DNA from 2 places in the Solwaraspora sp. WMMB335 genome. Region 1 is predicted to be linked to the other one. Evidence: riboswitches for the same ligand, from Rfam matches in the RefSeq annotation. Region 1 holds a riboswitch; the other holds the start of a gene.
What was found. A riboswitch is a leader RNA that binds a small molecule or an ion and turns the genes downstream of it on or off. The one in region 1 is predicted to bind cyclic di-AMP.
Positions count from the first base shown of each region.

Region 1 (3,867 bases):
GCAGGCTGCGCAGCCGTTCGGCGGTCTGCAGCGGCTTGTTGCCGCGCCGGCGTCGCAGCCGGATCAGCCGCTGCCGGGCGCACCGGGGCGCGACCGGGCTCACGGCGGTGCGGCGATCCGGTAGCCGACCCCGCGTACGGTGTGGATCAGTAACGGTTCGCCGAGCTTACGGCGCAGCTGGGCGACTACCGCGTCGACGACGTTGGAGGCGGGATCGGCGAGCTCGTCCCAGCAGTGCTCGAACAGTTCGCTGCGGCTGACCACGGCCGGCCGGCGGACCAGCAGCATCTCCAGGACGGCGAACTCCTTGCGGGTGAGAGTCAACAGGATGCCGGTGCGGCGTACCTCGCGCCGGGCCGCGTCGACCTCGAGGTCGGCGAAGCGCAGCAACGGCGGCGTGGTGACTCCCCGCCGCCGGCACAGTGCCCGGACCCGCAGCACGAGCTCCGCGGTCACGAACGGTTTGACCACATAGTCGTCCACACCAGCCTGAAAACCGGCGATTCTGTCACCAGCGCTGTCCAGCGCGGTCAGCACCAGTGCTGGCACGGTGAGCCCGGCGCGGCGCCGGTGCCCGAGTTGGTGCAGGGAATCACCCTCCGGCAGAATCCGGTCGAGCACCAGGCAGTCGTAATCGTTGACGCTGATGCTCAGATCGGCCTGGCTCCAGTCGGCGGCCTGGTCCACGGCGAACCCACCGGTACGCAGCGCGCTGACGACGGCACTCCGCACCTCGGGGTCGTCCTCGACCACCAGCACGCGCATGCGGGCGAGGCTAGCAAGCCGTCGTCACCACGACATGTCCGCGCGCCCCGACCCGGCGACGCGGTGTCGGCCAGGTAGCTGCTGACGAAAACCGATGTAGGTCGGGCTGTGACGTTGCCCACTGCCAGCCATGGGCACCGGAGCCGCCGCGGCCGAGGCGGTTTCCATCGGGCCCGCTCGGCGAATCCCGGCCCGGACCGGTCGACGACCCGACACACCCACAACGACCTGCCTATACGCAACGAAGCCTGCCGAAGAACCGGCAGGCTGACCCAAGGCGATCGGACGGACCGGCGTCGCGGTCCTGACTTGTCGGCGATTCCCCGCCGTAACAATCGAGGACTAGCGTGGGGACGGGGAGGGCAACCCCCGTCCCCACCATCAGTTACTCACACGCACGAGCGGATGGCGTCCAGGTCGTGCGTGACGCGCGGGAGCCGGGCCACGCGAGTGGCTCTGGTTCCACCTCCTCTCGACAGGTGGTGCGTTGGCTGGCGGCGGAGTCCGGGCTGGCCCGCCGCCAGCCTCAGGGCTTGCAGCTGACGTAGGATGTTGTGCATACCTACGCCACACGTAGTTCACTGTTGCGGGGTCACATCCATCAATGGAAGCGCTCCCATGCCTGGACTGTAGCCTGAGTCACGGCTTTGCGAAAGCCCAGAGGCTGATCAGCTCATGAAATGAAGGCGTGATGAGCCGGTTACGCCCAGGATCACAACCGGACGGTCACCAGGAACCCTTGCCTTAGCGCCCGAACTGCTGGACGTCCGTGGTGGCACCGGCCACGATGAGCAGGGCGCCGCTCGGGATGCGGGTCCGTCCGCAGGCGTAGCGCAGGTCGGCGTCCCGTTCCTTGATCCCGACCACCGTGACGCCGTATTGCTGGCGCAGCCGGGATTCGGCAAGGGTCCGGTCGACGGTCTCCGGCGGAGCGCACACCTTGGCGATCGCGAACCCGTCGTCGAACTCGATGAAGTCGAGCATCTTGCTGGCCAGCAGGTGAGCCACCCGCTCACCCATCGCCGCTTCGGGGAAGATCACGTGGTGCGCGCCGACGGCAGCCAGGATCCGACCGTGCTTGGCGGTGATCGCCTTCGCCCAGATCTCCTCGATGCCGATCTCGGTGAGCGCCACGACGGTCAGGATGCTCGACTCGACCTCCGAGCCGATCCCCACCACCGCGCGCCGGAAGCCGGGCACCCCGAGTTGCCTCAGCCTGTCCTCGTCGGTCGAGTCGGCCTCCACCGCCCGTGGCAGGCGCTCGGCCCAGTGCTGTACCCGCTTGGGATGCTCGTCGATGCCGAGCACCGGATGCCCGAGCCGCAGCAGGGACAGTGCCACCTGCCCGCCGAATCGACCGAGACCGATCACCACGACGCCGTCGTCCGGCACCCCGTCGTCCGGTTGGCGGCCGTCCGCCACTCCGTCACCTTCCGCACCCGTGTCCATCGTCAAGAGCACCAATCACCAGCAACCAAATAATTAACCGACAATTGCACCCTAAATGCTCTCAGGCCGTCCTGCGGCCGGGCCCCTCGGATCGCCTTGCGACAACCACCGGTGTCACTGCGACTGCAGACAGTGGACATCACCGAATGTCGTTGCCCGGTAACGGATTTCTTCCTGGTCAGCGACGCCCTGCGAGGTGTTGAAGCCGATCACCGATCCGGTAAGCTTGCCCGCGGTCTCCGCCCGGCGGCGCCCCATCGGTGCCGGCGGTGACCGCCGCCCAATCACCCTGCGGGGTGAGCCGGGGACCCACGTTCACCGGGGTGAATCCGCAACTGCGGTAGGGATCGTTCCGTCCCGAACCCGTCAGCTAACTCGGTCGGCGGCCAAGGAGAGGAACAGGATGTCCGCACCCCTGCGCCAGCGGTTGCCGCTGGCCGCGGCACTGGCCACGGTGACCGCGCTATTCGCCGGGTTCGTCGTGCTGGCCGCACCGGCCGCCGCCGCGCCGGCCGATCCCGACGACGAGGGCGAGCCGCCCCTGCTGAGTGAGGTCCTCGAGTCGACCGGACGCGGCTTCGTCGAAGCCAGAACTGCGGTCGAGGAGTCCCGCAAGCGACAGCTGCAGCTCAGCCTGGAACTGGAGAAGGTAGAGGAACGGCTGGCCGCGCTCAGCCCACAGATCGGCGAAGTCGCCTCCAACTCGTACCGACTCGGCCGGATAACCCCGGTCATGGTGCTACTCAACAGCGCCAGCCCGGACGCCCTGCTGGAACGGGCCGAGGGCCTCGACATGATCGCCATGCACGACAACAAGCGGGTCCGCGAGTTGAACGAGGCGCGCGAGCAGGCGGAACGGGCCAAGGCGGCGATCGACGCCGAGGTCGCCCGCGAGGAGCAGCAACTCACCGTGATGCGGCGGCAGAAGGAGGAGGCGGAGAAGGCGCTGCGTCTGGTCGGCGCGGTCGCCACCAACGGCTTCGTCTCCGCCACCTCGCCGGTGGCCCGCCAGGCCCCCCGCAATTCGGACGGTTCCTGGCCGTCGCAGTCCTGCAGCCTCGACGACCCCACCACCACCGGCTGCATCACGCCGCGCACGATGCACGCGCTCAACGAGGCCAAGCGGGTTGGCTTCACCCGTTTCGTGTCGTGCTTCCGTCCGGGTGGACCGTTCGAACATCCGAAGGGGCGGGCCTGCGACTTCTCGGCGCAACAGAACGGATTCGGTGGCGACGCCACCGGGGACGACCGGCTGTACGGCAACAACCTGACCGCGTTCCTGGTCCGCAACGCCGACCGACTCGGCATCCTCTACGTCATCTGGTACCGCCAGGTCTGGTTCCCGGCCACCGGCTGGAGTTCGTACAGCGGAGCCGGCGGTGACCCGAGCAGCGACCACACCAACCACGTGCACCTGTCCCTGCTCTGACCGGCTCGGACGACGTACGGACCGGGCCCGGTGTGCGGCCCGGTCACTCGGTGCGGGCCGACCGACGTACCGGGGCCCGACCGGCCGGCTGCTGCGGCGGCGGCCCGGACGCCGCAGCTGGCGGGATCGCCCTGGTCACCGGCTTGTCCGCGGTCACCGTGAGCTGCTCGCCGTGGTGGCTCAGCTCGATACTCGCGTCCGGATCCCCGTCGCGCAGGTCCCGC
Region 1 is NZ_JBMHMF010000001.1:4,908,716-4,912,582, reverse strand. Features, by position in the region: gene ACN27F_RS21280 (sensor histidine kinase) at 1-103, opposite strand, end outside; gene ACN27F_RS21275 (winged helix-turn-helix domain-containing protein) at 100-765, opposite strand; gene ACN27F_RS21270 (potassium channel family protein) at 1,510-2,187, opposite strand; cyclic di-AMP (ydaO/yuaA leader) riboswitch at 2,482-2,615, shown strand; gene ACN27F_RS21265 (coiled-coil domain-containing protein) at 2,618-3,643, shown strand; gene ACN27F_RS21260 (glycoside hydrolase family 65 protein) at 3,687-3,867, opposite strand, start outside.

Region 2 (3,867 bases), 580 kb from region 1:
CGCGGCCGCCGTCGCCGCGTTGACCTTGCCACCCGCACCGACCGGTGGAGTGCCGGTCGCGCCCGGTGCGTCGGTGTCAGGGGCTGACAGCCAGATGGTGGCGGCCTGCGTCCGGTCTCTCACAGATCCGGCTGTGCTCTGGTCCGGTCTGGTCACCATCGACTCACTCGGCGAGCGCGTGGGTAACGTCGCGATGTTCGTTCCGCTGGCCTTCTGCACGGTGCTCGCGGTGCGCCGGCCGCTGCCGGCCACCGGAGCGCTGCTTCTTGTGCCAGCCGCGATCGAGCTCGCCCAGGCGATGCTCGGGGTGGGCCGTGAGTGCGTCGGCTACGACTGGGTCAACAACGCCACCGGCGTACTGCTCGGCGCGGCGGCTGGCGGAATCGTCCGGCTGGCGGCCAGCTTCCGTCGGTCGCCACGTCGGTCGCGGCGAACACCTCAGCGGTGACGGCCGTGCGGTACGCAGTGACGACCTCGACGGTCGCGTCCACCGCCCAGACCGCTCCGAGGGTCGCCACATTCTGAATCGTCTGACTTCAATTCGCTGGTCGGCGCGAGGCCGAGTAGCGGTGTTTCGCCAAACCGAGGGTGTTCGTGTCGCTACGCCAACTCTGCGGGGGCGGTCGCGCTGGGTGGTGACGATCGCCGAGGGGGGCAAAGTCGGCCTTGAACGAATATGGGTCGTTCCAATAAGGTTGGGCACCGACCGCTGCGGATGTCGGCCTCCGTCCCCCCGCCTGGGAGGCCCCAGCGATCGATATGAAGGAGTCGCTGCCAATGGCACGTGTGCTCACGCAAGACCGCGCCAATGATTACGCTGAGTCGCAATTTGACTGCAAGAAGTATCGTTCGGCATTCGTCGCCCGAACTGCCGTCGCTGCTCTGCTCTTGCTCAGCGTCGGCTTGCTGCCGGCAACTGCCGCACAGGCGGAGCCGACCCTCGCCGAGATCGAAGCTGAACTCGACGCGCAGTGGCTCAAGCTGGAGCCGGTAATCGAGCAGTACAACAAGGTGCACAGTGAGCTGAAGGCGAATCAGAAGAAGGTCGCCCAACTCGACGAGCGGATCCGCCCGCTGTCGTTACAGGCCGATCTCGCGTCCGACGAGATCGGCGAGGTGGCCAACCGGTACTACCGCACCGGACCGTCCACCGAACTCAACGCGCTACTGACCACTGGGACGCCGACCAGCCTGGCTGATCAGTTGGTCGTCCTCGACCGGATCTCGAAGCAACGGCACGAGCAGATCGTCACCGTGCTCGCCACCCGGGACCAGTACCTGAGCGAGAAGCGCACCCTCGACGAGCTCATCGCGAAGCAGAAGGTGCAGGACGAGGAACTCGCCGCGAAGCGCAAGACGATCAACGCCGAGATCGATCGTTTGGAAGACATGCGGGCCGACGCCTACCAGACAACCGGCTACACCGGCGGGTCGGGCGCCTCCGGCCCTTGCCCGGCGGCCTCGGTCGGCGGTGCCGCCGCCACCGCGGTCGCGACCGCGTGCGCGCAGATCGGCAAGCCGTACGTCTGGGGCGCGACCGGCCCCAACGCATTCGACTGTTCAGGGCTTACCCAGTACGCCTGGTCGAGTGCGGGGGTGGGTCTCACCCACTACACCGGTTCGCAGTGGAACCAGGGTAGGTCGGTCAGCCGAGCCGAGGCGCTGCCAGGAGATCTCGTTTTCTTCTTCAGTGATCTGCATCACGTAGGCGTGTACATCGGTAATGGTCTGATGGTGCACGCGCCGAGCTCCGGTCAACCGGTGCAAATGGCGAATATCGACCACATGCCGATCGCTGGATTCAAACGGGTCGGGTGATTGTTGCAGGTCAGCTGGTTGTAGAGGTGGATCGATCAGTGCTCGGCGGCTGTCGACGATGCCGGTAGGCCGGTGCTGCGGCGCTGGTCTGCAGGCCGCGATTCGAACGCATGAGCGACTGCGACTACTGCACGATTAGCAATCATCTGCCTACGGAAAGAAATGTCCATCGTCGTCGCTTGCGTACGGAGAACAGCGCTCTCTACTCTTGGGGATCGTCGAGTCGAGATGACGTCAGCCAACCAGGTTGACCTCGACCCGACACCGCCTAATCGTCACACATCACGAGCCGGGGACCCACGGTAACTCGGGGTGAATCCGCAGGATCAGCTGCGGTAGGGCGTCTCCTTTCCGCCCGAACCCGTCAGCTAACCCGGTAGGCGGTCTGGGGAGAAGGAGTCCGGTGGCTACGAGCGCCCCTCGGCGGCGCCCCGGATGGTCCGAGCGGGACCACGGGTGCACAACGCCGCGTACCCATCAACAGATTCTTCGGGCGGTGGTAGCCGTTGCTGCCAGCGCCGGACTGCTGCTGGCCGGATCGCCCGCACAGGCCCAACCTACCGTGGCGCAGATCGAAGCCCAGATCGACGACGTCTGGGCGGAACTCGAACCGACGATCGAACGGCACAATGCCGTACGTCAGGATCTGGCCGGGAAGAAGAAGCAGGCCGAGGCCCTCGGTAAGAAGATTCAGCCCTTGCAGATCCAGATCGATCTGGCGATGGACCGGGTCAGCGAGTTCGCCGCACGGTCGTACAAGGGCGGCAGCCCTTCGGCGATCAACGCGATCCTGGTCAGCGGCCAGCCCACCCACCTGGCCGACCAGTTGGAACTGCTCGACCAGTTCGCCCGCAGGCAGGCCCGCGACGTACAGGCGGTCGTCGACCTCAAGGACAAGTACGCCGCGCAGAAGGCGCCCCTCGACGAACTGATCGGGGAGCTGACCCAGACCGAAGCACAGTTGGCGGCGAAAGCCAAGGACATCGACGCCGAGGTGGACCGGCTGCAGGAACTGCGGCTGCAGGCGTACGGGTCGACGAACACGCTCGGCTCGCTGCGGCCCGCACCCTGCCCGGCCACCTACCCCGGTGGTGCGGCCGGCAAGGCCGTCACCTTCGCCTGCGCGCAGATCGGCAAGCCGTACGTGTGGGGATCAGCCGGGCCCAACAGCTACGACTGCTCGGGCCTGACCTCGGCGGCCTGGCGCCAGGGCGGCGTTTCGCTGCCGCACAACGCGGCCCGGCAGCGGCAGGTGATGGCGTACGTCGACCGGTCCGAGCTGCGACCGGGTGACCTGATCTTCTACTACAGCGGGCTGTCGCACGTCGGCATGTATGTCGGGGACGGCTGGATCGTCCACGCGCCGCAGGCCGGCTCCCCGGTGCAGATGCGCAAGATCGGTTCGGACGTGCACAGCTACGGCCGGCCCGGATAACTTCACTCCTCCCCATGGCCTGGCGCTAGCCGCGGATCCCCCCGTCGTGCGGCGGCACCGGCCGTTTGAAGGGCGTCCTCCCATGCCTCCCCCCGGCTTGGGAGGACGCCTTTCGCTACACCTGGTCGGCCTATCCCGTCTTGGACCTATCCCGTCGGCCAGGTCTGCCACCGTTGCCAGGACCGGCTCGGCGTCGGCCCCCGCTGACCCTGGTAGCGCGAGCCGTAGACCGATGATCCGTACGGATGCTCGGCGGCTGACGAGAGCCGGAAGATGCAGAGCTGGCCGATCTTCATGCCTGGCCAGAGCATTATCGGCAGGTTCGCGACGTTGGACAGCTCGAGCGTGACGTGACCGGAGAAACCTGGATCGATGAAGCCGGCGGTCGAGTGGGTCAGCAGGCCGAGCCGGCCCAGACTGGACTTGCCTTCGAGCCGGGCGGCGAGCCGGTCGCCGAGCGTCACCACCTCAAGCGTGGAGGCGAGGACGAACTCGCCCGGGTGCAGTACGAACGGGTCGCCGACGGGTACCTCGACCTGCGACGTGAGATCGTCCTGCCGGGTGGCCGGGTCGATGTGGGTGTAGAGGTGGTTGTTGAACACCCGAAAGTAGCG
Region 2 is NZ_JBMHMF010000001.1:4,326,729-4,330,595, reverse strand. Features, by position in the region: gene ACN27F_RS18645 (VanZ family protein) at 1-448, shown strand, start outside; gene ACN27F_RS18640 (NlpC/P60 family protein) at 778-1,818, shown strand; cyclic di-AMP (ydaO/yuaA leader) riboswitch at 2,074-2,216, shown strand; gene ACN27F_RS18635 (NlpC/P60 family protein) at 2,315-3,253, shown strand; gene dcd (dCTP deaminase) at 3,400-3,867, opposite strand, start outside.
Region 2: another riboswitch for cyclic di-AMP. It lies ahead of ACN27F_RS18635 (NlpC/P60 family protein); the one in region 1 lies ahead of ACN27F_RS21265 (coiled-coil domain-containing protein).